Regions from separate parts of the Klebsiella sp. RIT-PI-d genome, predicted to be linked through region 1. Evidence: predicted binding sites of a transcription regulator. Region 1 holds the regulator's gene; each other region holds the start of a gene.
What was found. Region 1 encodes PhoB, which activates phosphate uptake and scavenging genes when phosphate is short. Its sites were predicted from a motif close to CTGTCATAAAACTGNCNNAT; they were not measured.
Positions count from the first base shown of each region.

Region 2: opgB (phosphatidylglycerol--membrane-oligosaccharide glycerophosphotransferase) is a predicted target of PhoB. The motif match lies at 5,123-5,142, and genes of this name have one in related genera.
Region 3: AC791_RS09100 (phosphoethanolamine transferase) is a predicted target of PhoB. The motif match lies at 2,181-2,200, and genes of this name have one in related genera.
Region 4: glpT (glycerol-3-phosphate transporter) is a predicted target of PhoB. The motif match lies at 5,158-5,177, and genes of this name have one in related genera.

Region 1 covers NZ_LGIT01000009.1:109,903-117,519, forward strand. The annotation lists gene rdgC (recombination-associated protein RdgC) at 1-365, opposite strand, end outside; gene mak (fructokinase) at 491-1,396, shown strand; gene sbcC (exonuclease subunit SbcC) at 1,458-4,601, opposite strand; gene sbcD (exonuclease subunit SbcD) at 4,598-5,800, opposite strand; gene phoB (phosphate response regulator transcription factor PhoB) at 5,975-6,664, shown strand; gene phoR (phosphate regulon sensor histidine kinase PhoR) at 6,686-7,617, shown strand, end outside.
Region 2 covers NZ_LGIT01000017.1:72,673-80,289, forward strand. The annotation lists gene AC791_RS17730 (carbon starvation CstA family protein) at 1-641, opposite strand, end outside; gene tsr (methyl-accepting chemotaxis protein) at 1,004-2,668, shown strand; gene opgB (phosphatidylglycerol--membrane-oligosaccharide glycerophosphotransferase) at 2,739-5,030, opposite strand; gene AC791_RS17745 (DUF2501 domain-containing protein) at 5,241-5,714, opposite strand; gene dnaC (DNA replication protein DnaC) at 5,781-6,518, opposite strand; gene dnaT (primosomal protein DnaT) at 6,521-7,060, opposite strand; gene AC791_RS17760 (organic hydroperoxide resistance protein) at 7,199-7,617, opposite strand, start outside.
Region 3 covers NZ_LGIT01000009.1:521,051-528,667, reverse strand. The annotation lists gene AC791_RS09115 (SLC13 family permease) at 39-1,148, opposite strand; gene mntR (manganese-binding transcriptional regulator MntR) at 1,145-1,618, opposite strand; gene mntS (manganase accumulation protein MntS) at 1,801-1,929, shown strand; gene AC791_RS09100 (phosphoethanolamine transferase) at 2,207-3,790, shown strand; gene ompX (outer membrane protein OmpX) at 3,847-4,353, opposite strand; gene rhtA (threonine/homoserine exporter RhtA) at 4,704-5,594, shown strand; gene dps (DNA starvation/stationary phase protection protein Dps) at 5,891-6,403, shown strand; gene glnH (glutamine ABC transporter substrate-binding protein GlnH) at 6,754-7,500, shown strand; gene glnP (glutamine ABC transporter permease GlnP) at 7,574-7,617, shown strand, end outside.
Region 4 covers NZ_LGIT01000009.1:1,987,585-1,995,201, reverse strand. The annotation lists gene AC791_RS15680 (nicotinamide mononucleotide deamidase-related protein YfaY) at 1-966, shown strand, start outside; gene glpC (anaerobic glycerol-3-phosphate dehydrogenase subunit GlpC) at 977-2,167, opposite strand; gene glpB (glycerol-3-phosphate dehydrogenase subunit GlpB) at 2,167-3,423, opposite strand; gene glpA (anaerobic glycerol-3-phosphate dehydrogenase subunit A) at 3,413-5,035, opposite strand; gene glpT (glycerol-3-phosphate transporter) at 5,297-6,649, shown strand; gene yfaE (class I ribonucleotide reductase maintenance protein YfaE) at 6,764-7,018, opposite strand; gene nrdB (class Ia ribonucleoside-diphosphate reductase subunit beta) at 7,018-7,617, opposite strand, start outside.

The DNA.
Region 1 (7,617 bases):
CGGCTGAAAGCCCGCGGCAGCAGGGAGTGCAGCACTTCATCCTTCAGGGAATCTTTTTCTGTTTTTTTCAGCTTACGGCCCTGATCGGCTTCAAGCTTCGAAATTTTGGCTTCCAGCGCCTGTTTCACTACCGGAGAAGGGAGGATTTTTTCCTCTTTGCGCGCGCAGATAACGATTTGTCCATTCACTTCATGCGTGAATGCATCGCTCTGTGAGCCCATCGGCGGTACCCAGCCGGTTTTTGCCATATCCTGGCTTCCACAGGGCGTAAACGACAGTTCGGCTAACTGCTTTTCCATCTCTTCGACCCGAAATGAGATGTCGCGGCTTAGACGGTAAACCATTAAATTTTTGAACCACAGCATGATAATTTCCACGGCATTGTCGTTAAATCCAGCCGGCATGATAACGAATTGTCGGCTGGCTTGCATTGCTAATCCGGGCAGACAGTTTTACGCTTTTGATATTAGGCACAATTGAGGATAGAGGTATGCGGATAGGGATCGATTTGGGCGGCACCAAAACAGAAGTTATCGCGCTGGCGGACGACGGAGAGCAGTTATTTCGTCACCGTTTACCGACGCCTGCCAATGATTATGTTCAGACGATTGAAACCATCGCCACGCTGGTTGCGCTGGCGGAAGAAAGTATCGGTACAAAGGGAACGGTGGGGGTGGGAATTCCGGGATCGATTTCGTCGTTTAGCGGGCGGGTGAAAAACGCCAACTCAACCTGGCTGAACGGTCAGCCTTTCGATCGCGATCTGCGTATCCGCCTGGCGCGGGATGTCAGAATAGCCAACGACGCTAACTGTCTGGCAGTGTCAGAGGCCGTAGACGGCGCGGCGGCAGGGGCGCAAACCGTATTTGCGGTGATTATCGGGACCGGCTGCGGCGCGGGTGTGGCATTAAACGGTCGGGCGCACGCTGGCAGTAATGGCACCGCAGGCGAATGGGGGCATAATCCGCTGCCGTGGATGGACGAAGATGAATTGCGCTATCGCGCTGAGGTTCCCTGCTATTGCGGCAAACAGGGCTGTATCGAAACTTTTATTTCCGGTACCGGCTTTGCTACGGATTATCAGCGCTTAAGCGGTCGCTCCCTGAAAGGCAGCGAGATCATGCAGCTGGTTGAGGCGCAGGACCCGCTGGCGGAGTTAGCGCTCAGCCGCTACGAGCTTCGGCTGGCCAAATCGCTGGGACAGGTGATCAATATTCTTGATCCCGACGTTATCGTGCTCGGGGGCGGGATGAGCAATACCGACAGGCTTTATAAAACGATACCGCCGCTCATTAAAAACTGGGTGTTTGGCGGCGAGTGTGAGACGCCAGTCCGCAAGGCTGTTCACGGTGATTCCAGCGGTGTGCGGGGTGCCGCCTGGCTTTGGCCGCAGTAGGGCCAAAGCCTCGAACCCTGCGATGCCGGGTGGCGACTGCGCCTGCCCGGCCTGTAAAAGACTACTCCCTTACTGCAAAGGATTTATCCAGCTTGCTGTAGCCCAGACCGTTCACCTTTTTCACCTTGATCTGCACCGGAATACGTTCTTTCATAGCCTCTACGTGGCTGATAACGCCAATGGTTTTTCCGGTGGCATTCAGGGCGTCAAGCGCATCCAGCGCGGCATCCAGCGTTTCACTGTCGAGAGTGCCGAATCCTTCGTCGAGGAACAGTGAATCGATGCGGGTTTTATGGCTGACCAAATCAGAAAGCGCCAGCGCCAGTGCCAGACTGACGAGGAAGCTTTCCCCGCCGGAAAGCGTGCGCGTATCGCGCTCGGCATCGGCCTGCCAGGTATCCACCACTTCAAGCTCCAGCGTATCGCTCACTTTGCGCTTTAATAAATAGCGCCCGTGAAGACGGGTAAGCTGCTTATTCGCCAGCCAGACGAGATTATCGAGCGTCAGGCCCTGGGCGAATTTACGGAACTTATCCCCCTCGCGAGAGCCAATCAGGCCGTTAAGCAGGCTCCAGTCTTCCACTTCCCCGGCTGCTTGTTCAATGTGCTGCAGTAATGTCTGCTGATGCTGGCGGTTATCCGCATCCTGTTTCAGTTGCTGGCGGATCTCACCCAGACGCAATCCAGTTTCACGAAGTTGCTGATTAATCTGATCCAGCGTTATCCGAATTTGCCCGGGATCTTGTGTCGCTGATAGCCCTGCGGGAAGCAGCTGTTGATGCGCCTGAAGCTGGCTTTGCGCCTGCGTCGCCAGGGTCTGACACTGCTGAAGCTGATTCTCAAGCGTTTGCTTCAACGACTCCAGCTGGCGACGCACCGGTTCATCCAGCAACGCGGTCTGGAACGCTGCGCTGTCGGTAAACTGGCTGGCACTGAGCGCGGTATCAAAGTGCTTTTGCGCCTGCTGCAGACGCGAAACTTCCAGCGTTTCCTGCTGCTGTAAAGTGTGCCACTGGCTCTCCAGCTTAACGCAGTCATCATGCGCCGTGCGCCAGCCTTCCAGCGGGACCCGCCCATCCGTCACTGGGGCATCCGTTTGCGGCAGGGTGTCGAGCAGCGGCACAAGCTGCGCCAGCGCCTCCTGGCACGACGTCAGCTCCGCCTGACGGGTCTGCCATGTGCTCGCCTCCTCCTCGCGTGCTGCCAGCCAGGCTGATTCCCCACCTTCGGCAGGCCAGTCCAGCGCCAGCGTCTGCAACGCGTTAGCAAGCGTGGTACGCTGGGCGGTAAGATAGTGCTCAAACTCGCTAACCTGCTGATGACTCTCTGCGATCTGATTTTCCAGATGCTGGCGCTGGATGAGCTGATGAAGCTGCTGCTCGTACCGCGCCTGCTCATCCTGCCACGGTGCAATATCGTCATGGGGCTGGAGCGCGATATGCAACGTTGCGCCGAGCGTTTGCCACTCCTCAATCAGCGTTAGCTCCTCCTGAGCAAGCGTCTTGATCTCGCCTTCATCGCGTTGCTGCTGAACCAGAATAGCGTCCGCCTGACCGCGAATTTTGCCGCCTTCATCAGCCAGCACCCTGACCTCTTTTTCCAGTTCGTCGAGACGCGCCTGATTGACACTGAGTTCAAGCGTACGGTATTGCTCGACGGCGGGGTGGGCGGTGGAGCCGCACAGCGGGCACGGCTGCCCGGACTGTAAATGTGCACGCTGACTTTGCAGATCGTTAATCAGCGCTTCCTGCTGGCAGATCGTTTTCACGTCGGCCCGCAGCTGATCTTTATCTTTATAACGCTGGCGCAGGTGCGTAAGCGAGTGGGTCAGTCGGGTATGTTCCGTTTGTGCCGTCTCAACCGCTGTTCGAAGCTGCGCGAGGCGATGACGTAGCGGTATCAGGCGGCTATGTACGGCGCCCAGCCGCTGACGTAGCGGACGTTGCTGGGTAAAACGCGCAAGCGCTTCGCTAACCTCCGCCGGGCTCAGAGTGAGTTCCACCGTCGGTAGTGCAGCCAGCTGTTGTTGATAACCCATGAGCTGCTGCTGCTTTTGCCGCAGCTGGGCGTTATCGCGTGCCTGTTGGCTGAACGCGTGACGCCAGCCGGCCAGTTCGCTCTGCCAGACGCGATAACGATCGTGCTGCTGTAGCCAGTCAGTCAGCGTTTTCTGCGTCATATGCAGCGCAGTATGCCGTTGTTCGGCGCTGGCCCGCAGGTGGGCGCGTCGGATCAATACACTCTGTAAGCGAGTATTCACTTCCTGCGCTTGCTGCTGGGTTTGCGCCACGGCAACCTGCTGCTCCTGGCAGCGGATCCATAAGGGACGCAGCTGCTCCGCAGGCTGGGCCAGCGTCAGCTTCTTAAGCTGCGGTTGCGCCTGCTCCAGCGCCTGCTGCGCCTGATCTCGTGCGGCCGCCGTACGTAAATGCTCTGCATGCAGCTCCTGCTGACGCGTTAACCAGTGCAGGTGATTTTGCTTTTGAGCCTGCAGGCTTAGCTGCTGACGCTCCTCGTCAGTAAGCACCTGCAAACCTTGCTCCAGGGCCTGATGTTGCTCGCGATCGAGCAGCGCCACACCGGCCGCCTGCGCCTGGTATTTTTCCAGCTCGATGCGGGCAAGTTTATGTTTTTCAAATACCATAGCCGAGATCTGACCATAGATCTCGGTGCCGGTCAGTTCTTCCAGCAGTTCGGCGCGCTCTTTCGGTTTAGCATTTAAAAAAGCAGCAAACTGTCCCTGAGAAAGCAGCATTGAGCGGGTAAAACGGCCGTAATCCAGTCCGGTCAGGGTCGCGGTCAGTTCCAGCTTATCTTTCACCTTATCAGCCAGAATTTTACCGTCTGCACAGCGGGCCAGCTCCACGCGCGGAGCCTGAAGATTACCGCCAGGCTGATTTCGTGCGCGATTCTGGCTCCAGAAGGCACGATAAGCTTCGCCTTTCACTTCAAACTCGACCTCCGCCAGGCAGTCAGCGGTATCACGGGTCATTAAATCGTTCTGCGACTGTGAAAGCGTACTCAGGCGGGGCGTTTCATGATAGAGCGCCAGACAGATGGCATCCAGCAGGGTCGTTTTCCCGGCGCCGGTGGGGCCGGTAATGGCGAACAGCCCGTTGCTGGCGAACGGCTCAGCGGTAAAGTCAATTTTCCATTCGCCTTTCAGGGAGTTAAGGTTTTTCAGGCGCAGGCTGACAATTTTCATACTTGATCCTCATCAGACAGGGTTTCCAGCGTCTGACCGAAAAGCGTAAACAGGCGTTTTTGCTGAGCGTCATTAAGATCTTCCTGGGCGAGGCGGCGTTCAAAAACGTCCTCTACCGTGAGCTCGCTGAGCGTTTCGCGCACTTCGCCTTCCAGGATCCGCTGGCGATGCTCGCGACTGCGGCGGACTAACAATACCTCGACGGGTAAATCCGCCGTCAGAGTCTGGATTTGGCGCTGAATATCATGCAGATATTCGGTACTGGTAATTTCAATATCCAGCCAGGTGGTTGGCGTGGCAGGCGCATCGCGCCACTGCATGAGCTGGTCAGTAATTCCTGCAAAATCCCCTTTGATAACGGCCAGCGGCTGCGTAACCGGAACCTCAAGTGGCATTACCTCGACCAGGGTTCCCTGCTCAAAGGTGACCAGATTAATGCTCTTGCGTTTGCCCGTCTCATCAAAGCTCAGGGAGATGGGGGAGCCACAGTAGCGAATATGTTCGCTGCCGTTAATTTTTTGCGCGCGGTGAATATGTCCCAGCGCGATATAGTCCGCCGGCGGGAAGTTTTGCGCCGGAAACGCATCGAGGGTGCCGATATAAATGTCGCGCACCGACTCGCTTTTACTCACCCCAACCGTGGTCAGGTGACCGCTGGCAATAATCGGAAGGCGCAGGTCGCCTCGCAGCGCGCAGGCATTTTGATACTGCTGCTGATAATAGTCAGTAATAGCCGTGAGTAAACGCTGCTGTTTCTGGCTACCAGACTGCCCCGCCTGGCTGATGACCATATCGCGCGGACGTAAAAAGGGCACCGGGCAGAATACCGCGCCGGGCGTGCCGTCACGCTGCAAAAGCATTTGCGGTTCATGGCCTGCGCTGGCAATTACCGTGGTATTAAGAAACGCCAGAATATCGCGTGACTCATTCAGGGTGGCGACAGAATCATGGTTTCCCGCCAGCACCACAAGATGGCAACCAGTTTTTTGCAAGTCGACCACAAACTGATAATACATTTCGCGGGCGTAGCTCGGCGGCGAGCCAGTATCAAAAATATCGCCGGCCACAATAATCGTATCGACCAGATGCGTTTGTGCTGTATCCAGCAGCCAGCTAAGAAAAGCTTTATGCTCGGCGGCACGGCTTTTACTGTAGAAATTCTGGCCGAGATGCCAGTCTGAAGTATGAATGATGCGCATGTCGATTCCGTGGCAAAAAAGCGTAGCGCCGATTATAACGTTTCATGCGGGCAGGGCGAAGCCGCTCTGTCATATCTCCGTTATGCTAACGTCATCAGGGGATCTTTTTCATAAATCTGTCACAAATCTGACGCATAATGATATCGCTATCCATAATGATAAACAGGGTAAAAAATGGCGAGACGTATTCTGGTCGTAGAAGATGAAGCTCCAATTCGTGAAATGGTTTGCTTTGTCCTCGAGCAAAATGGTTTTCAGCCCGTCGAAGCAGAAGATTATGACAGTGCGGTGAACCAGCTCAATGAACCCTGGCCCGATTTGATCCTGCTGGACTGGATGCTCCCCGGCGGTTCCGGCATCCAGTTTATTAAACATATCAAGCGTGAAGCGCTCACGCGTGAAATCCCGGTTGTGATGCTGACGGCACGCGGTGAAGAAGAAGATCGCGTCCGCGGACTGGAAACCGGCGCTGATGACTACGTCACCAAACCGTTTTCACCTAAAGAGTTAGTGGCGCGGATCAAGGCGGTTATGCGCCGCATCTCCCCGATGGCGGTTGATGAAGTGATTGAGATGCAGGGATTAAGTCTCGATCCCTCCTCGCACCGGGTAATGGCTGGTGAAAGCCCGCTTGATATGGGGCCGACTGAATTTAAACTCCTGCACTTTTTCATGACCCATCCTGAGCGCGTTTACAGCCGCGAGCAGTTGCTGAACCACGTCTGGGGAACCAACGTCTACGTCGAAGATCGCACGGTAGATGTGCATATTCGCCGCCTGCGTAAAGCGCTGGAGCAGGGCGGACACGATCGCATGGTTCAAACCGTTCGCGGCACGGGTTATCGTTTTTCCACCCGTTTTTGATACCTGACAGGAGTGTGACGCGTGCTGGAACGTCTGTCATGGAAAAGGCTGGTTTTTGAACTCATCGTCTGCTGCCTGCCCGCGCTGGTGCTCGGCGCCTTTTTTGGCTATCTGCCGTGGTTTTTGCTGGCATCCGTCACGGGGCTGCTGGTGTGGCACTTTCTCAATTTACTGCGACTGTCGTGGTGGCTATGGGTTGATCGCAGTATGACGCCGCCGCCGGGGCGCGGAAGCTGGGAGCCGCTGCTTTACGGGCTGCATCTAATGCAGATGCGTAATAAAAAGCGCCGCCGCGAGTTGGGTAATCTGATTAAACGCTTTCGCAGCGGAGCCGAATCGCTGCCGGACGCCGTGGTTCTGACCACCGAAGAGGGCACTATCTTCTGGTGTAACGGCCTTGCACAGCAGGTTCTCGGGCTGCGCTGGCCGGACGATAATGGGCAAAATATTCTCAACCTGCTGCGTTACCCCGAATTTACGCTTTATCTTAAGCAACGTGATTTCAGCAAGCCGCTCAATTTGATCCTGAGTAATGGCCGTCATCTTGAATTTCGCGTGATGCCTTACAGTGAAAATCAACGTCTGATGGTGGCGCGAGATACCACTCAAATGCACCAGCTTGAAGGGGCAAGACGCAACTTTTTTGCCAACGTCAGTCATGAATTGCGTACACCGCTGACCGTGTTACAGGGCTATCTGGAAATGATGCAGGAGCAAACGCTGGAAGGCGCGCCAAGAGAGAAAGCGCTGCATACCATGCGTGAGCAGACGCAGCGTATGGAGTCACTGGTGAAGCAGTTGTTGACCCTGTCTAAAATTGAAGCTGCGCCTGCGCTGGTGCTGAATGAAAAAATTGATGTTCCGATGATGCTGCGCGTTATCGAGCGGGAAGCACAGACCCTGAGTCATGACCAGCATACGCTGCATTTTACCGTGGATAACACACTCAGCGT
Region 2 (7,617 bases), on a different contig from region 1:
AAGCGCATATAAATGCCCATAAACAGTGCAATCGGCACGGTTGAGCAGACGGTGAAGACACCCCACGGGCTTTCGGCCAGCGCTTTTACCACGATCAGCGCCAGCACGGCGAGGATAATAATCATGATTAAGAAACAGCCAAACAGTGCAATGGTGCCAGGGACCGGCCCCATCTCCTCTTTAATCATCTCACCGAGAGAGGCGCCATTACGGCGAGAAGAGATAAACAGCACCATAAAGTCCTGTACTGCACCGGCAAGGACCACCCCGGCTAACAGCCACAGCGTACCGGGTAAGTAGCCCATCTGCGCCGCCAGTACCGGCCCGACCAGCGGACCTGCGCCTGCGATAGCCGCAAAATGGTGGCCGAATAACACGTTCCGGTTGGTCGGAACATAGTTCAGACCGTCGTTATTAATGACTGCAGGCGTTGCGCGCGTTGGGTCAAGTTTCATCACCTTCTGGGCGATATAAAGGCTGTAATAGCGATATGCCACCAGATAGACCGAGACGGAGGCGACCACAATCCACAGGGCGCTGACGTGCTCGCCCCGTCGCAGGGCCACAACTGACAAACAGAATGCACCGATGATCCCGAGGACCACCCAAGGGATGTGCTTGAATAGTTTTTTAGTATCCATGGTTAAACCTGGCCGTTAAAAAGTAAGCAGACGTAGCTGCGTGAGTAGGGTAAGACCTGTAATGAAAGTGATATGTCGGCGCCGATCATGCCAAAGGCGGGCGCGTGAAAAATGGGCAATCTGGATAAGTGGTCGTATGCAAAATTAAGCGGTCAAAGACGGGAGTAAGTGGTGAACAGACCTGAAAGGGTAAAAGCAAATATGTGATTGAGATCACACCAAAAAACACCGATATCGGCGAAGTGAAAACGTCGGCATCCGGCGGGCATACCGACCAGGTTGCGGCAGGAACAGCACGATTTTCCGTAAAGTTTTTGCTTCCCGGGCCGAAAACCCGATATCAGTTCAATGGAAGAGAAAACATGTTAAATCGTATCAAGATTGTCACCGGCTTAATGCTGGTGCTGGGATTATTTGGTCTTTTACAACTCACTTCGGGTGGCCTGTTCTTCAACGCCCTGAAACACGACAAGGATAACTTCACCGTTCTGCAAACCATCCGCCAGCAGCAATCCACGCTCAACGAGAGCTGGGTCGCGCTGTTACAGACGCGTAATACGCTAAACCGCGCGGGTATCCGTTACATGATGGATCAGAACAATATCGGTAGCGGTACTACCGTGGCTGAATTGTCACAAATTGCCAGCCGCACGCTAAAACAGGCTGAGCAGGCCTGGGCTGATTATGAAGCGCAGCCGCGCGATCCGCGTCAGAACGACGTGGCGGCAATGGAAATCAAACGCAACTATGTGATTTATCACGATGCGCTGGCGGATCTGATCCGTCTTTTAGGCGCCGGGAAAATCAACGAGTTCTTCGATCAGCCGACCCAGAGCTATCAGGACGTGTTTGAGAAACAGTATCGCGAATACTTGCTGCAAAACGATGCGCTCTACAAGCAGGCCGTAGAAGAAAACCACGTTTCTTATAATCAAACCCTGTGGGTACTGGGCGGCACGCTGCTGGTGGTACTGCTGGTGATTATGGTGGTCTGGATGGGCATTACGCGTGCGCTGTTGACGCCGCTGCATCGGATTATCGAAAGCATTCGCCATATTGCCAGCGGCGATCTGGTCAAGCCTATTGATGTTGAAGGCTCTAACGAAATGGGGCAGCTGGCTAACAGTCTGCGTCATATGCAGGGAGAGCTGGTACGTACCGTAGGTGACGTACGCGATGGCGCAGATGCAATTTACAGCGGTGCCAGTGAAATTGCGATGGGTAATAACGATCTCTCTTCCCGTACCGAGCAGCAGGCGGCCTCTCTGGAAGAGACGGCGGCCAGCATGGAAGAACTGACCGCTACCGTGAAGCAGAATGCTGAGAACGCTCGTCAGGCCAGCCAGCTGGCACTGAGCGCGTCAGAAACCGCGCAGAAAGGCGGTAAAGTGGTGGATAACGTTGTCCAGACAATGCGCGATATCGCAGGCAGTTCGCAGAAAATTGCCGATATTATCAGCGTCATTGATGGTATTGCTTTCCAGACCAACATTCTCGCCCTGAACGCCGCGGTTGAAGCGGCACGTGCAGGCGAGCAGGGACGTGGGTTTGCGGTCGTGGCCGGTGAAGTCCGTAACCTGGCGCAGCGCAGTGCCCAGGCCGCGCGTGAAATCAAAAGCCTGATTGAAGACTCGGTAAACCGGGTGGATCTCGGGTCAACGCTGGTTGAAAGCGCGGGCGAAACGATGGATGAGATCGTCAATGCTGTTACCCGCGTAACGGATATCATGGGTGAAATTGCCTCGGCCTCTGACGAGCAGAGCCGCGGTATTGATCAGGTAGGCCTGGCGGTTGCCGAAATGGACCGCGTAACGCAGCAGAACGCCTCGCTGGTGGAGGAATCTGCCGCCGCGGCAGCCGCGCTGGAAGAACAGGCAAGCCGTCTGACGCAGGCCGTTGCCGTGTTCCGTATTTTGCAGGCGCAGCAGCGAGATGTCAGCGTCACCAAAGTGGCTATCGCCCCCGCGCCAGTGACCACGCGTAAAGCTGTGGCGACCGACAGCGGCGAAAACTGGGAAACCTTTTGATAGATAGCGTACGGCATTACTGATAAACCTTGCTGCCCGGCTGGGCGATCCAGCCGGGCAGCAAAAAAGATTATCCTTCCGATTTGACCACTTTAATCTCTATCATCCCAATACCCAACTGACGCGGTGCATGGCCGAGAATATTGCCTTCGTTAGTCGACTGTGGCTCAGGCGGAACAATCATCAGCGTGTTACTGCCAGTCGGATTATCGAAATGCAGCGTTGTGGTGGAAACCTCGTGACTTAAGGTCAACGTCTGCTCTTTATTGCCTACCCGAACCGGAATTGGGCGATCGGCATTGGGTCCCCAGGCTTTAGCAGTGATGATAAGATCGAACGTCTCCGGCAGCGGCTGTTTGTACTCAATCTTTATCTCTTTGCCCAGTTGGGCATTGGACCAGCGCCCCCAGGATTCAGGGCGTGAAATACCGCTAAACTGCTGCACTTCTTCCGGTGCGCCCGCAACGTTAAAAATAAAACTGTCGGCTTTATAGCGGATGTCGTTATCCACAATTTTAAGCAGGTCGACATTACGCGTGTAGCGATCCGTATCAATTACCGTATTTTTAAACGCGGTCTTGCCTTGCCATAACGCTTTATCAACGTGCTGCACGGATTGCTCGCCGCCTAACTGTCCCTGAGAAACGCACCAGTCAGTAGAGAGCGCATACTGTGGTGACCATAGCTGCGCCATTTTATAGCAGTGGTCGACCCAGACGAAGTTATCGCGCGGGGCAAAATCGGCCAATTGAAAGCGCAGGGGCGCCGAGTATTCGCTTTCTGGCAGCGGCTCCACGCGCTTATCAGAAACACGCAGCAGCAGCGGCAGGCGGAAATGTGTCCCGGAGAAAGCAAGGGTATTTTTCTGGCTATCGACGGTGAACTCGTTTATCTCTTTTGGAAATTTCCACAGCCGCACAATATCCGGTTTCCAGCCGGTGATTTTCTCTTTCATATTCAGAAAAACTTCTGAAAGCGATTGCCCGGAAACACTACTGCGTCCGAGACCAATGAAATTATCGCCACCCATGATATCCAGCACCGTGGCGCCGTTATCCATGGTATTACGCTTTACACCGGAAAGATCCTGCTGTGGTTTATCGCCGCGCAGAATAAAAAACAGATTATTTCGGTCCTGCTTATTCAGGTATTTCCAGGCAGTATTATTCATTGCCAGATGATCTGACGACACCACAATGACCGTATCTTTAAACCACGGCGATGCTTTTATTTTGTCGATAAACGCAGCGATGTGCTCCTGACTACAGCTTACGGCGCTAAATGACTGGTTAGGTTTGCCCTCATAGCTGTAGCTTTTACGCTGACAGGTGCGCGAAATAAAGCCGTCAGGATGATGCGTATCGACCGTCAGAGCAAACAACGAAAAGCGTTTGCCGCTGCGGGAAAGCGCCTCGAATTTTTTCCAGGTTTCGTCCAGCACGGTATCGTCGTAAAAACCCCAGTCGTTACGATAGCCCGGATCGGCGACGGTACTTTTCAGCTCTTCCGTCCCATACAGATGATCGAAACCGTGGGATTTCAGAAAAACATCTTTGCCGGCAAAGCGCAGGTTTGCACCCTGCACGAAATAGTTCTCATAACCGGAATTTTTCAGAATATCGCCCAAGCAGATATTCTGCGGAAAGAAACTGGAAACCGAAGCCGATGCATTACCTTCAAACGGGGCAAACAGGGGAATGCCGCATTGCGATGCGACCATTCCGGCAATGGTATAATCAGTACCGGGCAGCTGCGCTGTATGGCTAAAATCAATACTTTCTTTTTTTAGCGCCCCCAGTTCCGGCGCCAGATCCGGAAAAGCGTTTTCGTCGAAATACGTGCGTTCCAGACTTTCACCGTAGATATAGACCAGATTAAGTTTCGGATGTGCGATCGTTTTCGACGGTTCTTTATACCAGTCGGCAAAATCAGGATCGCCATCGCGAGACTGCGATTTCACCAGCTCAGTAATCTGATGAAATGCCGGACTGGCATCAACAGAGGCCAGCGCCAGTACCAGCGCAAGCAGGCTGTAACCCATATGATGAGGGTGATGACGACGGCGGCGTAGCACCCAGCCGAGGGCCAAAAATACGCCGACCAGCGCCAGAATGAGGCCCGCGCCGGGTAAGATATATTTGCTGACACCCGCACCGGTGAGGCTGTTGGTCAGGGTATAAAGTACGGCATCATTAATACCGTCACCGGTAAAATAGTCGCTGGCGTAAAGCGTAATATTAAGTACGACAAATATGCCCAGTACGGCCAGCGTGACGGCAAACCACCAGATATTACGGCCTGCTTTCCAGGCATAAATCACCACGGAGGCCAGAAAAAGGGCAAGAGAGATGAGTTCTGACAACGAGATATCCTCGACAGCGCCAGGCTCTGCTGGCTGAGCATCGTTTTTTAGCGCTTACAATGTAATGGTGTTGCCGCATTGCTGCAATTATGGCGTCATAAAAATGTGTTGTGGTTCGGAATTCACCTGAAAGCGCTGTTTTACGATCGCTATCGCATTATGAAGTTACAGAGGCGACCGCGGCGCAATGGCGCGGTCGTGAGTGGGAGATCAGGAGAGGAAGTTCACGCCCTGCTTTAAGACCAGATCGCAGGCTTTGGTTTTTACTTTCTGTGCCAGCGGCGTTTCGCCAAGATTGCTCAGGTTAAGCTGCTCACCGTTTTTGGTGTTGAGCAGCCCCTGAATTCCTTCCAGGTAATTGGTATCTTCTTTTTGCTCTTGTTGGCTCAGGCCCAGCTTGTCCAGAACCTGATTCTTAATATTTTCGGTGCTGGTCACCGACGCCAGTTTCTGTTTAGCACAGTATTGCAGGATACCTGCCGCATTATTCATGGTGTCGGCACTTAATGCCTGCGTGCCGCCGTTAAGTAAGCCGCCGAGTGCTGAAAGTTGGCTCCCGTCCTGGCTGCCTAACTGGCTGGCCGCGCTGGAAAGTGAGTCCTGCCAGCTGGCGGCGTACGTGCCGGAAGAGAGGAGGGCGGCATTCAGAAGTACGCCGCTAAGCAAGATTTTTACCATTTTCATCGTCATACTCACGTTGAACAAGACTGTATTTCTCTGAGTATATCTCGCCTGTGGGGAAGAATTATCTTAATACTCTTTGCCGGTAATACGACTGCGGTAGCTTTCCCAGTTGAAAATGACCCACAGGCTATTGCCCAGCCGCATACGGTCCATGACCCGCTCACCGAGCAGTTTATTCATTTCATCCATATTGCTATTGGTCAGCATTCCGGTGGGTCGTTTAGAGGAAGAACGACGATCGACAATCTGATTAATGATCACTTTTTCATAGCGGGATTCGTTCTGCATACCAATCTCATCAATAACCAGCAGATCAACGCGACTGAGATCGTTAAGTAACTGTTCTTCACTGGTTTCGCGGTTGCCAAACGAATCTTTCATCGCCGACATAATATCAGCCACTGTAATGATCAGTACTGATTTGCCACGCAGCAGCAGTTCATTACAAATCGCCGCCGCCAGGTGATTTTTGCCGGTACCAGGCTTGCCAGAAAAAATAAAACTGGCGATGTTGCCATCAAATTCTTCGACATATTGCCGCGCTTTCGATAACGCATTCATTTGTCCTTCGCTCTCTACACGATAGTTTTCAAATGAGCAGTTTTGGTGCAGCGGCCGAATGCCGGAGCGATTAAAAGTGCGTTGCATCTTCATCGCCCGATTTTCACGTTCAATAGCGGCAGAGCGAATGTCGCCCTGCTCTTTTTGCCATGCCAGCAGTTCTTCACCCGTTTTAAAAGCGGGTTTCACGTGTGTGGGCATCACTTTCTGTAAACGCTTCAGTAATTCGCCGACGTTTTTCATGTTCAACCTCTGAAACCGGGGGGGATATGATCGTCTGGTTCACTCAGGCTATTGATATCACGTTTTACTGTTCCACCACTACTGGCCCGGCTTATTTGCACGCTGCGCGCCAGTTTTTGCTGCCACTGGACGTGATGAAAAACTTTGCCTTCGGCCTGCCAGTAGGCGGTAAATGAGGCCAACTCTTCTGCCGTGACCGGCTGCGACAGGGCAATACCCCACAATGCGGCCAGACGTTGAAAATCGCCGTCCGGCTGCCAGCCGGGATACATGGCAAATTTACCCATCGGCACGGCGATGGGGGCGGCAGGTGGCTCCTCGTAGAAGCGTTCATCAAGGGTGACATCACTGCCGGGACGAGCCAGCTTCGCTTCCAGCGCCAGTAACTGCGCCAGACGAGCAGGGGAGAGCGCATAAAATGCCGGTGCATTGTTAGCAAATACCGCGACGGCCTGGCCTTCTGACTGGGCCAGAACGCTGGCGTAATTCTGCAAAAAGGCATCGATACCGATGACATCAGGCGTCAAGATTCTGGAAGACATACGCTATCTCAATACTAAAAAAGGGCGATGAGGGTAATAATGACACATAGTAACACAGTGCATGGAATGGCTGGCAGGCGGGAAAAGGATAAAAAAAGCGTACCGAAGTACGCTTATGTTGGCGATGAGATAACGGCCTCAGGCGACGATATTCAGCGTCACGTCAATGTTACCACGAGTTGCATTAGAGTAAGGGCAGACGATATGCGCGGCATCAACCAGCTTTTTCGCTTCGGCCTGATCCATACCTGGCAGGTGGATAGTCAGTGTGGCTTCAATCCCAAAACCGGTTGGTAGCGGACCAATTCCCACTTCACCTTCAACGAAAGCATCTTTAGGCATGGCGATTTTATCGCGACCCGCCACAAACTTCATGGCACCGAGGAAACAGGCGGAATAGCCTGCGGCAAACAGCTGCTCAGGGTTGGTCGCTTCAGCACCTGCACCACCCATCTCTTTGGGAACGCCCAGCTTAACGTCCAGAAAACCGTCGGATGAGGTGGCACGGCCATCACGACCCCCGGTGGCTTTGGCTTTGGCGGTATAAACGACTTTTT
Region 3 (7,617 bases), 410 kb from region 1:
TTGCTATACATTTTCCAGGAAAAACTGACAAATCAGCACTAACTGATAATGAGTAATCCGTAACCCACCAGCGCAGCCCAGACTAACAGGGGCAGAGAATAAACATGAAAGCGCCACCAGATGCGACGATTTCCCGCCATGCGCAGCGCAATGAGGTTCGCCAGAGAGCCAGGCAACAGTCCAAACCCGCCGACATTAACTGCCCATGCCAGTAATGTGGATGGCGGAACATAATTCAGCAGCAGAATGGTTGAAGGAACATTGCTGATCGCCTGCGACAGACTAATCGCCGTCAGCCACAGCTGGAACGACGAAAGTCCCCCTACCCGGTCGAGCGCGCTCTGTAAGACGGGTAGCTGCGTCAATAAATGCACATCGATAAACATTACGATAAATACCAGCAGCAGCGACCAGTCCACTTTCAGTATCACGCCTCTGGCGACGATCAGAAAGCCTGCCAGCAGGATGCCCAGCCCCCATAATTCCTGCTTCGTCTCCAGGGCGATAAGAAACACCAGATAAAAGAACAGACAACTCCATAGCAGACGCCGCTGCCACTGCGGAGATTTGTCGCCGCTGCGAAATTGCAGGAGCTGAGAAGGAAAGCAGATCCAGCACAATACCAGCAACGTTACCATCATACTGAGTGCCAGCGGCAGCATCTGTCCGATAAACGCCGGAAATGACAAACCGGAACGGCCCCACAGCAGAATATTTTGCGGATTGCCAATCGGGGTCAGTAGCGAACCGGCATTAACGGCCAGCGCTTCGAAGATGATCAGTCGGTTAACCGGGATCTCACACCATTTCTTCAACGTTAACGTCAGCGGCACGACAATAAACAGCGCCACATCATTGGTCAAAAAGGTCGACAGTAAGGCGGCAGCCAGCACCATAAACAGTGCCAGTTGCTTTACCGTCACAAAGCGGCGCGCCATTTTACGCCCCAGCACATCAAAACAGCCGCTCTGCTCGACGCCTTTGGTGAGAAGCATCAATCCACTGAGCGTAATAATAGTGTGCCAGTCGATGGCAGCAGGCCAGTGCTCTGGTGCAAAGGGAACGAACAGGCTGAGGATAACAGCAATAATAATTAGCAGATGAAGAAAGCGATCGCGCGCCAGGGCATCAACCAATGGCAGGTTCATTCGGCAGATGTTCCATGTTTTTGACTAAACTGGCGGAACATTTCCAGCGTTTCCTCACTGACGTGATGTTCAATGCCTTCGGCATCGCGCCGGGCGGTATCAGCACTCACCCCGAGCACCAGCAGGAAATTTTCCACGATATGATGACGCTGACGGCTCTCTTCGGCCAGTTTTTCACCTTCAGGGGTCAGAAAAACGCCCCGCCACGGAATTTGTTCGATAAGACCGACGCTGGCCAGACGCTTAAGCATTTTGGCGACCGTGGGCTGTGAGACGCCAAGGCGAGCGGCCATATCAACCTGACGCGCTTCACCGACTTCACGAATAAGGTCGGAAATTAATTCCACATAGTCATCAATCAACTCACGGCGATGGGCTTCTCGCACCTGGCGAAAGCCCTCGACGTGCTCCTCAACATTCACTAATTGCGTCACTTTTTTTGTTATTGGTTTTTCCGTGCGACGGCCCATTGTGCTTCCTCGTATGTGCGATACCCCGGAGGCATCAAGTCAAGAATGCTCATTGTATAGGATTGTGATGGGAGTACAAAAATTTAACGTTTAAGCCATAGCTATAAAATATAGCCTGTGCTATATCTGTATGTAATGCAGTCACTCTTCACGGAATGAAGGGCTCAACGTCAGGAGGTCATATGAATCAATTTAAGAGGTGTATACGCGTGTTTAGTCACTCTCCCTTTCAGGTCCGCTTAATGCTGTTGAACATGCTTTGCGAGATGATCAATGGTAAACCCAGGCCGGATGACAAACCTTCCCACTAGTGCGGCGTCGCGGTACGCCGCATTATTTTCCTGTCATTTTTCAGCGCTACGCTGACCGTTTTGTTATTACTCCCCCGTTTTTTTCCGGATTTGCAATCCGCTTCGCAAAACAATTCTTTATGGCTAGTTGACCTTATATTCACGGCGCTTTATCTTCTTGCAGCCCTGCCTACATGCCGCTTGCAGATGCGGACATCCGTCCCTCTTTGCGCACAACTCCGCAGGTTTTGACCCTTGGCGCCAGGGTGAGCACATGGCGTTTTTATGACTGTGGTATATGAATTACACCCTGAAAGAATCGCTTGCCTCACAACGCCAGGCGTTTAGCCCGTGGATCGGTTTCTACTTCCTGCAATCGTTACTGATTAACCTGGCGCTCGGCTATCCCTTTAGCCTGCTTTACGCTATCGCCTTTACCTGTGTGCTTCATCTGCTGTGGCGCATTGCGCCTACAGTGCAAAAGGTTATTGTCGGTATCTATTCGCTGCTGGCAGCCAGCTATTACCCGTTTGGTCAGGCCTACGGGTCGCCCAACTTTAATACGCTACTGGCTATGCACTCGACCAATATGGAAGAGTCCAGTGAAATCCTGACCATTTTTCCCTGGTACAGTTACGTTATTGGCGTCTTTATTTTTGCGCTGGGGGTTATTGCCGTGCGGCGTAAAGTGCTTAATAAGCCGTCATGGGGAAAAATAGAAAGTGTGTGCCTGTTATTAAGCGTCGGTGCCTTTTTTGTACAGCCCGCGCAAAACCTGGCGGCAGGTAGCGTATTTAAACTTAAAGATACGGGTTATCCCGCCGTACGCTTTGTTAAAGATGTGGTAATGAATAATCAGGAAGTGCTTGATGAGCAGGCGCGAATGGCGCAGCTGGCCAGTATGAAAGATACCTGGCACGTTATCACCGCTAAACCCAAATACCATTATTACATCGTCGTTATCGGTGAAAGTGCGCGACGCGATGCGCTGGGTGCATTCGGCGGCCACTGGGATAATACGCCGTTTGCCAGCGCCGTTAACGGTACATTCTTCACTGACTATGTTGCCGCCAGCGGCTCGACGCAGAAATCACTCGGCCTCACGCTGAACCGGGTGGTAGATAACAAACCGCAGTATCAGGATAATATTGTCACCCTGGCTAACCGGGCAGGTTTTCAGACGTGGTGGTTTTCCAATCAGGGGCAAATCGGTGAATACGATTCTGCCATCGCCAGTATTGCCAGACGCGCTGACGAAGCGCAGTTTCTCAAAAACGGTGATTTTGAAGCCGATAAAAACACCCAGGATACTGAACTGCTAAAAATGACGTCACAGGTATTTGCCACTCCGCGCAGCCAGCCGCAGCTGATTGTTCTGCATCTGATGGGGTCTCATCCGCAGGCGTGCGATCGTACCAAAGGAAAGTACACTGTCTTTGTGCAGTCAAAAGAGACGTCATGCTACCTCTATACCATGACGCAAACCGACGATCTGCTTGGCCAGCTGTACGCGCAGTTGCGTAATACAGGCGAAAGTTTCTCGCTGGTCTATTTCTCCGATCATGGTCTGGCCTTTAAAGAGCGCGGCAAAAAAGTCCAGTATCTTGCTCACGACGATCGGTATCAGCAAAATTTTCAGGTGCCGTTTATGGTGCTATCGAGTGATGATAAAGCCCATCGCATCATTAACGCTCGCCGTTCAGCCAATGATTTCCTGGCTTTTTTCTCGCAGTGGACTGGCATTACCGCTCAGGAAATTAAAAAGCACTACACTTTTGTCTCGTCACAAAAAGCCGCGCCGGTGTGGGTCACTAACTTCCAGCTTAAAAAGGTGGACTATAACCATCTTGGCAGCGATATTTTCACCACCCAACGCCGTTGACGCATAAAAAAATCCGCCCGAAGGCGGATTTTTTATCGCAGCAAATCATGCCACCATTAGAAACGGTAGCCGACGCCCGCGATCCAGGTGCCAACGTCAACGCTACGGATACGGCTCTGCTCATAGGAGAAGTCCAGAGCAACGTTTTCCATCGGGTTGAACTGCACGCCTGCGCCGTAAGCTACGCCGTAGTCGCTGGAGCTGTGGTTGTCAGGAATGTCGTTAACCTGAGATTTACCATAGCCAAAGCCTACTACACCGTATACGCTTGCCCAGTCGTTCAGACGGTAAGCAGGGCCTGCAGTGAAGCCGTAGTACTGTGCTTTATTGTAATAGCCGTCAGAGGTGCCATCTTTTTCGGTGTAGGTGAAAGAACCGATCACGCCCAGCGGGGTGTCATTTTCGTAGCGATACTTCAGGTTGAAACCTTTAGCTTTGTTAGCCACGCCCTGCATATCGCTCTGAGCGTAACCACCGCTAACGGTAGAAGTTGCAGCTACGGCAGTACCTGCGGAAACAGCCAGAACAACGGCCAGTGCTGAAAGACATGCAATTTTTTTCATAACCACCTCAAATGTGCTTCAAGTAAGTACTTAAGTATTAAATATATCAAAATGCTAAGAAACTTTTTGCGAATTGCGTTGTCGGGCGCGTCATTTCCTGTAACGAAACATTTCCATTACTGACTATCCCATTCAAAAAAAAGCGCTTTTGTCGCAGAGGCAGTCATTATGACGTGCCTGATTGTTCTCAATCATCGGATTAATCTCAATCTCTGAGAGAATTTTTTACGCTCATTCCTGGTCACGACATGAATTCTAAGCATCTTTTTTCAACAGAGGCTAAACCGATGGTCACTTATCCATTACACTGTGCGCTTTACTTCTTTTGACAAATCTTGACGGGAGAACGGATGCCGGGTTTGCAGCGCAAAATGCCAGTGTGGCTACCAATTATTATTTTATTAATCGCTATGGCGTCGATCCAGAGTGGCGCTTCGCTGGCAAAAACGTTGTTTCCGCTGGTAGGTGCGCCTGGCGTTACCGCCCTGCGTCTGGCGCTAGGTACACTGATTTTAATCGCGGTTTTCAAGCCGTGGCGGCTGCGTTTTAGCCAGGAGCAGCGTATTCCTCTGTTGTGTTATGGCCTCTCGCTGGGCGCTATGAACTATCTGTTTTATCTCTCGATTCAAACAATCCCATTAGGTATTGCAGTCGCGCTGGAGTTCACCGGGCCGCTGGCGGTGGCCCTGTTTTCATCCCGCCGGGCTGTTGATTTTATTTGGGTCGTGCTCGCAGTACTTGGGCTGGGATTTCTGCTGCCATTGGGTCAGGACGTTGCTCACGTCGATCTCAGCGGAGCATTACTGGCGCTGGGTGCCGGGGCGTGCTGGGCGATTTATATTCTTTCTGGCCAGCGTGCCGGGGCCGAGCACGGTCCGGCAACCGTGGCAATGGGGTCGTTGATAGCCGCAGTCATTTTTGTCCCGCTGGGGGCTTTGCAGGCGGGTGACGCCCTGTGGCACTGGTCAATCCTGCCGCTGGGCCTGGCCATCGCCGTACTGTCTACCGCGCTGCCCTACTCGCTGGAGATGATTGCCCTGACCCGGCTCCCCACCCGTACATTTGGCACACTGATGAGTATGGAACCCGCCCTGGCGGCTATGTCCGGTATTATCTTTCTTGGTGAAAGTTTGACGCTAACGCAAACCTTCGCGCTGGCGGCGATTATCGCGGCATCAATGGGTTCAACATTAACCCTGCGCAAAGAGCCAGAGATAAAAAGCATCAAAATTAAAAAATAATAGTCGCCTGCATGGTGCCCGCACCATGCAGAATATCAACCCGGATAATTATTTCTTATTTTCATTAATTTTCATCGCTTCCCTCCATATAATGCGTCGGCCACCACAGGCCATAATGAAATTAAGAATCATTTACGTAACAAGTCGCTAAAATCATGATTTGGTTAGGTATCCTCCAAAATGAAAGCGTGACGCTATTAAACCGATAGGTACATCCCGGATAGCAGGATTAAAAAGCGGTGCTATACTTAATCTCGAAATTTACTTAGGAAATGACATCAAGAGGATATTAGATTATGAGTACCGCTAAACTAGTTAAAACAAAAGCGTCTAATCTGCTTTATACTCGCAACGATGTGTCGGACAGCGAGAAGAAAGCCACCATTGAACTGTTAAATCGTCAGCTGGTTCAGTTTATTGACCTGTCACTGATTACTAAACAGGCTCACTGGAACATGCGCGGTGCTAACTTCATTGGTGTTCACGAAATGCTGGATGGCTTCCGTACGGCGCTGACCGATCATCTTGATACCATCGCCGAGCGTGCTGTTCAGCTGGGCGGCGTTGCCCTGGGGACCACTCAGGTCGTCAATAATAAAACCGCGCTGAAAAGCTATCCGCTGGATATCCATAGCGTTCAGGATCACCTGAAAGAGCTGGCCGATCGTTATGCCATCGTGGCAAACGATGCGCGTAAAGGTATCACTGAAGCGAAAGATGAAGACACCGCAGATATCCTGACTGCCGCTTCCCGCGATCTGGATAAATTCCTGTGGTTTATCGAATCTAACATCGAACAGGCAGAATAATCGCTGCTCCCCCGCTGCATGGGCGGGGAATGAAATGCACCGTGAAGGTGCATTTTTTTTGCCCGTTATTGGCATACGTTAAAATCATGTAACAGCAACCTCACAAAACAGTTAATAAAAGATTGTTTTCTCCCCAGATTCTGCGATAAAAATCAACATTGTTTCTCATCCCGCACTGCCGCACCAAAACAGTGCCCCCAAATGGTGCATATCGTGCTGAAAGGGCCGTTTCTGTGCAGCGGTTTACTGCCGGGTCACTTGAAAAACAATGAGTTGTAAAAGTGGCACGATTTTTTCATACCAACGTCTGTCTTGCAGGGGATCGCCCCGTGAATTTAAAAGGAAATGCTATGAAATCGTTATTTAAAGTTTCCCTGGCTACGCTCGCGCTGGCTTTCGCCGTTTCGTCACAGGCTGCCGATAAAAAACTGGTTGTCGCCACCGACACTGCGTTCGTTCCTTTCGAGTTCAAACAAGGCGATAAGTATGTGGGCTTTGATGTCGACCTGTGGGCGGCCATCGCCAAAGAGTTAAAACTGGATTACACCCTGAAGCCAATGGATTTCAGCGGCATCATCCCGGCGCTGCAAACTAAAAATATTGACCTGGCACTGGCCGGTATTACCATCACTGAAGAGCGTAAAAAAGCGATTGAATTCTCTGATGGCTACTATAAAAGCGGCCTGCTGGTGATGGTTAAAGCGGATAACAACGACGTTAAATCCGTAAAAGATCTCGACGGCAAAGTGGTGGCGGTTAAAAGCGGCACCGGCTCTGTTGACTACTCAAAAGCAAACATCAAAACCAAAGACCTGCGCCAGTTCCCGAATATCGACAACGCCTATATGGAGTTAGGCACTAACCGCGCTGACGCAGTACTGCACGATACACCAAATATTCTGTATTTCATTAAGACTGCCGGCAACGGTAAGTTTAAAGCCGTCGGTGATTCGCTTGAAGCGCAGCAGTACGGTATTGCGTTCCCGAAAGGTAGCGATGAACTGCGTGAAAAAGTGAATGGCGCGCTGAAAACACTGCGTGATAACGGCACCTATAACGAAATCTACAAAAAATGGTTTGGCACTGAACCTAAATAACATTTTCAAACAGTACGCTTCTGGGGGCGGCTTTCGCCCCCTGTTCTATTTAACGCGGTAACAGGAATTTATTATGGAGTTTGACTGGAGTGCCATTTGGCCTGCCATTCCGATTTT
Region 4 (7,617 bases), 1.9 Mb from region 1:
AGCGCGCTGGCCGCTGCCACGGCGAAGGGTGAAACACTGGTATTACACGAAGCGTGGCTGGCACAAATGGAGCGCTTTTTTAACGAGCGTGGACGGGTAATGGCGCCCAGCAACCGTAAGCAGGCGGAAATCCCGGCCAGCGCTGAGCTGGTTGACAACCCGGTCGGAACCGCCTGTGGCTTCGCACTTGAGCTTAACCGCTGCCTGATTTTCTTTACTCCCGGCGTACCGTCGGAATTTAAGGTCATGGTCGAACAGCAGATCCTGCCGCGCCTGCGTAAGCGCTACAGCCAGGTCGAGCCGCCGCTGTGTCTGCGGCTGACCACTTTTGGTCGTTCAGAAAGCGATCTGGCGCAAAGTCTCGATGCGCTGACCTTGCCGCCGGGTGTGACCATGGGTTACCGCTCGTCAATGCCGATTATTGAATTAAAGCTGACCGGCCCGGCTTCTCAGCGCGACGCCATGCAGGCCTTATGGCCCGAGGTGAAACGCGTGGCCGGAGAAAGCCTGATTTTTGAAGGTACTGATGGTCTGGCCGTGGAAATCGCCCGACAGCTTCAGGATCGTCAGCTCAGTCTGACCCTGAGCGAGCAGTTTACCGCCGGGCTGGTGGCGCTACAGCTTTCACGCGCCGGTGCGCCACTGTTAGCGTCGGAAGTGATCCCTGCGCAGGAAGAGTCGCTGGCCCAGACGGCGCGTTGGGTAAGAGAACGCCGCCGCAGCCGCTTTGCCGGGCTGGCGCTGGCGATCACCGGGCTTGAAGCCGATCATCTTAATTTTGCGCTCTCCACGCCGGATGGGACCTGGGCGCTACGGGTGAAATTTAGCGCCACGCGGCACTCTCTGCAGGTCCGTCAGGAGGTCTGCGCGATGATGGCATTAAACATGCTGCGCCGCTGGCTTAGTGGCAAACCGGTCGCCAGCGAACATGGCTGGATCAACATCGTCGAATCGCTGGCGCTATAACCGGAAAGCGCTACGCCAGCGCGCTTGCCAGTAGAGTGATGGGATGTTCACAGCGTTTACGGGTGGACATCTCGATTTGCCATTTGCAGGTTTCACAGTCCGTGACCACGATATCGGCATCGCTTTCGTCTATCTGTTGAAAGAGTGGCGCGCCAATGGCTTGCGATGTGGCGTAATTCTCTTTCTTAAAGCCATAAGTGCCGGCAATACCGCAGCATTGCGACTCCAGGACCGTTAATTCCAGCCCCGGGATCAGACGCAGCAGTTCAAGGGTATACAACGTCCAGCCCATTTTCTCCATATGACACGGCGTGTGATACACCACTTTTAACGGCAGAGATTTTAGCGGCAACGTTTGCCCGGCATCCAGTTTGCGCCACAGCCAGCGGGTTGCCAGTTCAATATGCTCACGCAGGCCGCTGTTATCCACATCCAGCACCTGGGGATACTCGTCGCGCAGCGCAAATGTGCAGGTTGATGAGGTTGCGATCACCGGGATGCGTTTCTCGATAATCGTCTCTCTCAGAGAATCAACGTTGCTGAGAGCCTGTTTACGCGCTTTACGGGTAAACCCGTTGGCAATTAATGGTACGCCGCAGCACTTCTCTTTACTGAGCAACTGAACGCCTGTTCCCGACGCGTTGAGAACGCGGATCAAATCTTTACCCAACTGGGGGTGATTATAATTCACGAAACAGCCGTGAAAAAAAGCCACTTGCTCGCGATATTGCCTCTGTTGCGTTGCCACGCTGCGATACCAGCGGCGGAACGTGCCGCTGGAGTATTTCGGCAATGTACGACGATGATCAATTTTTAAGGCGTGATCGAGCAACTGGCGTACGGGTTTGAGTGAGGTGGCGGTATTAACGATCGGTGCAAACGGCACTGACAGGCGGCCCATTAAATCGGTATGACTCAGGATCGCGTTACGCAGCGAAGGACGCGCGGTGTCATAGCGGGCGCGGGCCTGCTGAATAATATCCCCGATTTTCACGTCCGACGGGCAGGCGATTTCGCAGCGTTTACAGTTGATACAGTATTTGAGCGCCTCGTCGTACAGGGCACCATCTTTTAGCCGCAGTCGTTCGCCGTCCGGACCGGCCTGTTTCGGACCGGGATAGCGCGGATTAACCCGGCTGACCGGGCAGGCGGTAGTACATACCGTACATTTAATACAGCTTTCAAAACGGGTGTCGCTCATCATTGACCTCCGGCAAGCGCGGTAATGTGCTGCGCGGCAAACAGGGCGGTAACGGCAGAGACGCCACCGCCGCAGCCCTGCGCAATCGGATCGAATCCACCGAGCACCGCACCGGCGGCGAACAGATTTTCAGCGGTTTTTCCGTTCACGTTTGGTCGCAGGTATTCATCAACGCTAACCCCAAACTGTTGCCACGGCTGCGGCGTAAAAAAGTCGTCCTCATACCACCCGGCGCGGGAGGTTGTCTGCCGGACCGTCAGCCGTAAAATGGGTTCGTGAACGTCATTACGTCCGGCAACCAGCCCATTGCTGAAAAAACTGCCGCTGGCGAGCACCACATAACGCGGGCGCAGCGGAATGTCGGCATGATGTCGGGTCCAGACTTCACTTGCCATACCGTCGCGTATTGTCACGCATTTAATCTCGTCGCCGGGCATCCAGGTGCCGCCGGATTTGACAAACTGCCGCTGTAGCTGACGATGCAGACGCAGGCCGGCAACAGAAGGCGGTAAGGTTGGAAGCAGATGCAGAGAACACGGAAGACGTTCAATTAACCACTGATAAAGGCGATCATCCTCAAGACCGAAACAGGCAGGTAGCAACACGGCATCGCAGCGTTGTGCGAAGGGCAGGAGTGCGTCATACAGCAGCGGCCAGTGGGCTTCATTATCAAAAAAGCGGGCCAGGGTGACGGCGCGAAACTCGGTGGGATTTTCCCGCAGAACATCCAGCTCAGGCAGATCTATCTCACCTGTTTCAACATCTGCAACGTGCTGACGCAGCGACGCGGCGACCAGATGAGGCTGGAAATCGAGCATTCCGCTGATCCCTGCCACGCAGATCCGTCGGGCGCGTAACGGTGCGACGGGAACTTCCTGCGGCGTCAGCCAGGCCGTACGCAGCGTACCGAGAGGCGTCACGCGTGCGTGATTAGACCGGCAATTTCCCTGCATCACGGCGCCGCACTGCGCAAGCAGTTGCTCCGTTTGTTGCGCCAGGGCCAGCACGGTTTGTGCGCCCAGCAGTGCATAGGGATGTTCTGGCGCGAGGGCGCTAAGTTTTTCCAGCCCGGCGCGAATATCGGTGACGGGTGTACCATCCGGCAGCACGCTCAGCAGATCGAGCGATGCCGATGAAAAGGCGAGGGCGCTTTGTCCCCGGCTGACGATGGCGCAGCGCAATCCGTTGTTCTGTAATTGCAGCCCACAAAGTAGCCCGGTCAGGCCACCGCCGATAATCACCGTATCAAATCTCATGCTTTTGCTCCTTTTCGAGTCCGCACAAGCCCTGATATACCCAGCGGGTAAATTCACTTTCGCGCAGGGCATCACCCCACGCGACAGGCTGCACGCCTTTCCAGCGTTCATTAAGAAAATCTGAGAGTTGGCTGAGGGACTGTGTCGCTGTGGTTACGTTAAAACGCTGTAGCAGCCCGGCGGCACGGCACGCGCACAGCTCACCCTGACAGGTTCCCATCCCGACACGGGTTCGACGACGAAGATCGAGAAGGCTTTTTACCGCCAGATTTTGTACCGCATACTGAACTTCCCCGGCGGTGACGGCTTCGCACTCACACACCACGCTGCGGTTCAGGCGTCCTTCACCGAGCCAGGAGGGCGTGCGGTCACCGTGACGATATACCGCTGAGCCGCGAAGTGGCGCAGGCAGCGAAATCATACGCTGGAGCGTTTTCTCCACCGTATCCTGCGAGCCTGGAAGTGGCGTACTGGCGGTGGAGCAGGGTTGCGTATTGCCCAGTTTGCGACACACCGCATCAGTTGCCCACTCCGCCATCAGGCGATAGGTCATTAATTTGCCGCCGGTGATGGTGATAAATCCTTCCATGCCATCACGACTGGCGTGATCGAGCAGCACAATCCCCCGGCTGACGTTGCGTCCGGCAGGATCGTTATCGCTGGCGACCAGCGGACGTACGCCAGCGTAGGCGCGTAAAATCCGTGTGGTCGCCATGATCGGCGCGAGTTTTTCACCCTCGCGCAGCAAAATATCGACCTCGTCGGACGTTACCCGATTCTGGTCTATCTCATCATAATTAATGTGCAGCGATGTGGTGCCAATTAGCGAAATGGTATCTCCCGGCACCAGAATATCGGCATCAGAAGGTTTACGGCAGCGGTTAATAACATGCTGATTAATACGGTGATCGAGGATCAGCAAGGACCCTTTAGCAGGAAACATTCGAATGCTCAGGTCAGCATATTCTGCAATGCGCTGACCCCAAATTCCCGCCGCGTTAACCACCACGGAAGCGTAAAGCTGCCGGGTTTCACCAGTCAGAGTATTCAGGACATGCACGCCACAAACGGTCGCGCCGTTGCGGATAAGCCCGGTGACAGCATGTGCGGTAAGAATGGTGGCACCGTGCTCGCGGGCATCCAGCATATTAGCAGCGGTCAATCGGAAGGGATCAACCGTACCATCCGGCACTCTGACAGCACCGGTAAGCTGCGGATTAACCGCAGGCTCTATGCGACGAGCCAGTGAGGGATCGATGATGTCGGCAGCAATACCCGCGTCATGGCAGGCCTTCACAAAAGTCGCCTGAAAAGACAATTCATCTTCCGGTAGCGTAATAAATAGGCCGTCGGTCGGTTCAATACAATGGCGGGCAATACGTTTAAGAATTTGGTTTTCGCTAATACACTCGCGGGCGGATTCACCATCGGTTACCGCATAACGCGCGCCGCTGTGCAACAATCCATGATTGCGTCCGGTCGCGCCAGTCGCAATATCGTGACGTTCCACCAGCGTGACCCGCAGTCCGCGCAGGGCGCAATCGCGGGCGATCCCGGCACCGGTCGCGCCGCCACCAATCACAATCACATCACTTTCCAGCTCTGCGCTCATCGCTGTTTCCTCATGTTCGTTTCTTAACATTTAGGCATATAAACAGGGATGAATGTTTGATTTCGAGCATGTTCGCGCCTTTTTCGAAGATTAAATGTGACCTAATGCGCCTTTCTGAACATTTGTCATAAAAATGTAACAAACTATGCTTTAATGCACCTGTGGTCAGCCGTCCTTTAACGTTATGAACACATACAGCAGGCGCGACAGTAAAACGACCTGCCTTTTACCTCTGAATATGAAATGGCCTCGGAGGCTATTATGTTAAGTATTTTTAAACCCTCACCTCACAGGTCCCGCCTGCCTGCGGCGGAAATCGATCCGGTTTATCGCCGACTCCGCTGGCAAATTTTCATGGGCATCTTCTTTGGTTACGCGGCCTACTATCTGGTGCGTAAGAACTTTGCCCTGGCAATGCCATATCTTATTGAGCAAGGATTTACCCGTGGCGATCTGGGCTTCGCGCTGTCGGGGATTTCCATTGCTTACGGTTTTTCCAAATTCATCATGGGGTCGATATCCGATCGCTCAAATCCCCGCGTGTTCCTCCCTGCAGGATTGATTCTGGCTGCGGCTGTCATGCTGTTTATGGGATTTGTACCATGGGCCACTTCCAGCATCGCCATCATGTTCGTGCTGCTGTTCCTGTGCGGCTGGTTTCAGGGCATGGGCTGGCCGCCCTGTGGACGCACCATGGTTCACTGGTGGTCACAAAAAGAGCGCGGCGGAATTGTCTCCGTCTGGAACTGCGCGCATAACGTTGGCGGCGGTATTCCCCCGCTGCTATTTTTACTGGGAATGGCGTGGTTTAACGACTGGAAAGCGGCGCTGTATATGCCTGCGTTTGCCGCCATTGTGGTAGCGCTAATTGCGTTTGCGCTAATGCGCGATACGCCGCAGTCTTGCGGTCTGCCGCCCATCGAAGAGTATAAGAACGACTACCCGGACGACTATAACGAGCAGGCAGAAGAGGAGCTTACGGCGAAGCAAATCTTTATGCAGTACGTGCTGCCCAATAAGCTGTTGTGGTATATCGCGATTGCTAACGTATTTGTTTATCTTCTGCGCTACGGCATTCTTGACTGGTCGCCAACCTACCTGAAAGAAGTGAAGCACTTTGCGCTGGATAAATCGTCGTGGGCCTATTTCCTGTACGAGTATGCCGGAATACCGGGAACGCTGCTGTGCGGCTGGATGTCAGATAAGGTCTTTCGCGGTAACCGTGGCGCGACCGGCGTATTTTTCATGACCCTGGTGACCATCGCGACAATTGTTTATTGGCTGAACCCGCCGGGTAACCCGACAGTAGACATGCTGTGCATGATCACCATTGGCTTTTTAATTTACGGGCCGGTAATGCTAATTGGTCTTCATGCCCTGGAGCTGGCGCCGAAGAAAGCAGCCGGTACGGCGGCCGGTTTCACCGGACTGTTTGGTTATCTCGGCGGCTCCGTGGCAGCCAGTGCGATTGTCGGTTATACCGTCGATTTCTTCGGCTGGGACGGCGGGTTTATCGTGATGATAGGCGGTAGCGTGCTGGCGGTATTGCTGCTGATTGTGGTGATGATTGGCGAAAAACGACATCATCAGGCGCTGTTAGAGAAGCGGCGTTAAACGTCAACGGGCGGCAATGTGTCGCCCATTGGCTTCATGGAAACTGGATGTCGTGCAGATGAAAATGCGGGGCAACGTGAAACTTATCTCCACGCAGGAAGTTCACTACGTTTCTCAGATTTCAATTTCAATATCCCCTTTTGCCCTGCAACAGCAGGGCAAAATTTCATCAGGCTGGATGAAGGCTAACGGCGTGGTTAGCCACTCAACCTGACCCGCTACCAGCCGGGTGCGGCAGGAGCCGCAGTACCCTTCGCGACACTGATACTCTACCATCACCTGATGAAACTCCAGCGCCACCAGCAGAGAAGGATGTTCATCCTGACACAGCAGATGTGTGCCAGTGATGCGCAGCGTAACCCGGCTCATCAGAGCTGGAAATCGCTCAGGTCGTCAGTATTTACTTCTGAGTCAATCTGACCGACCAGATAAGAGCTGACTTCGACTTCCTGCGGTGCAACCTGCACGTTGTCGGAGACCAGCCAGGTGTTAATCCACGGGATCGGATTTGAGCGGGTCTGGAACGGGAGATCCAGGCCAACAGCCTGCATACGAATATTAGTAATGTACTCAATGTACTGGCACAAAATATCTTTATTCAGGCCGATCATTGAGCCATCGCGGAACAGATAGCCCGCCCACTCTTTTTCCTGTAGTGCTGCCTGAACAAACAGATCGTAGCACTCCTGCTTACACTCTTCGGCAATCTCTGCCATCTCCGGATCGTCAACGCCTGAGCGCAGCAGGTTCAGCATATGCTGAGTACCGGTCAGGTGTAGCGCTTCGTCACGGGCGATAAGACGAATGATCTTAGCATTGCCTTCCATCAGTTCGCGCTCGGCAAACGCGAAAGAGCAGGCAAAGCTGACGTAGAAGCGGATCGCTTCCAGTGCGTTAACGCTCATCAGACACAGATAGAGCTTTTTCTTCAGTTCATGCAGATTAACCGTAACGCTTTTACCGTTAAC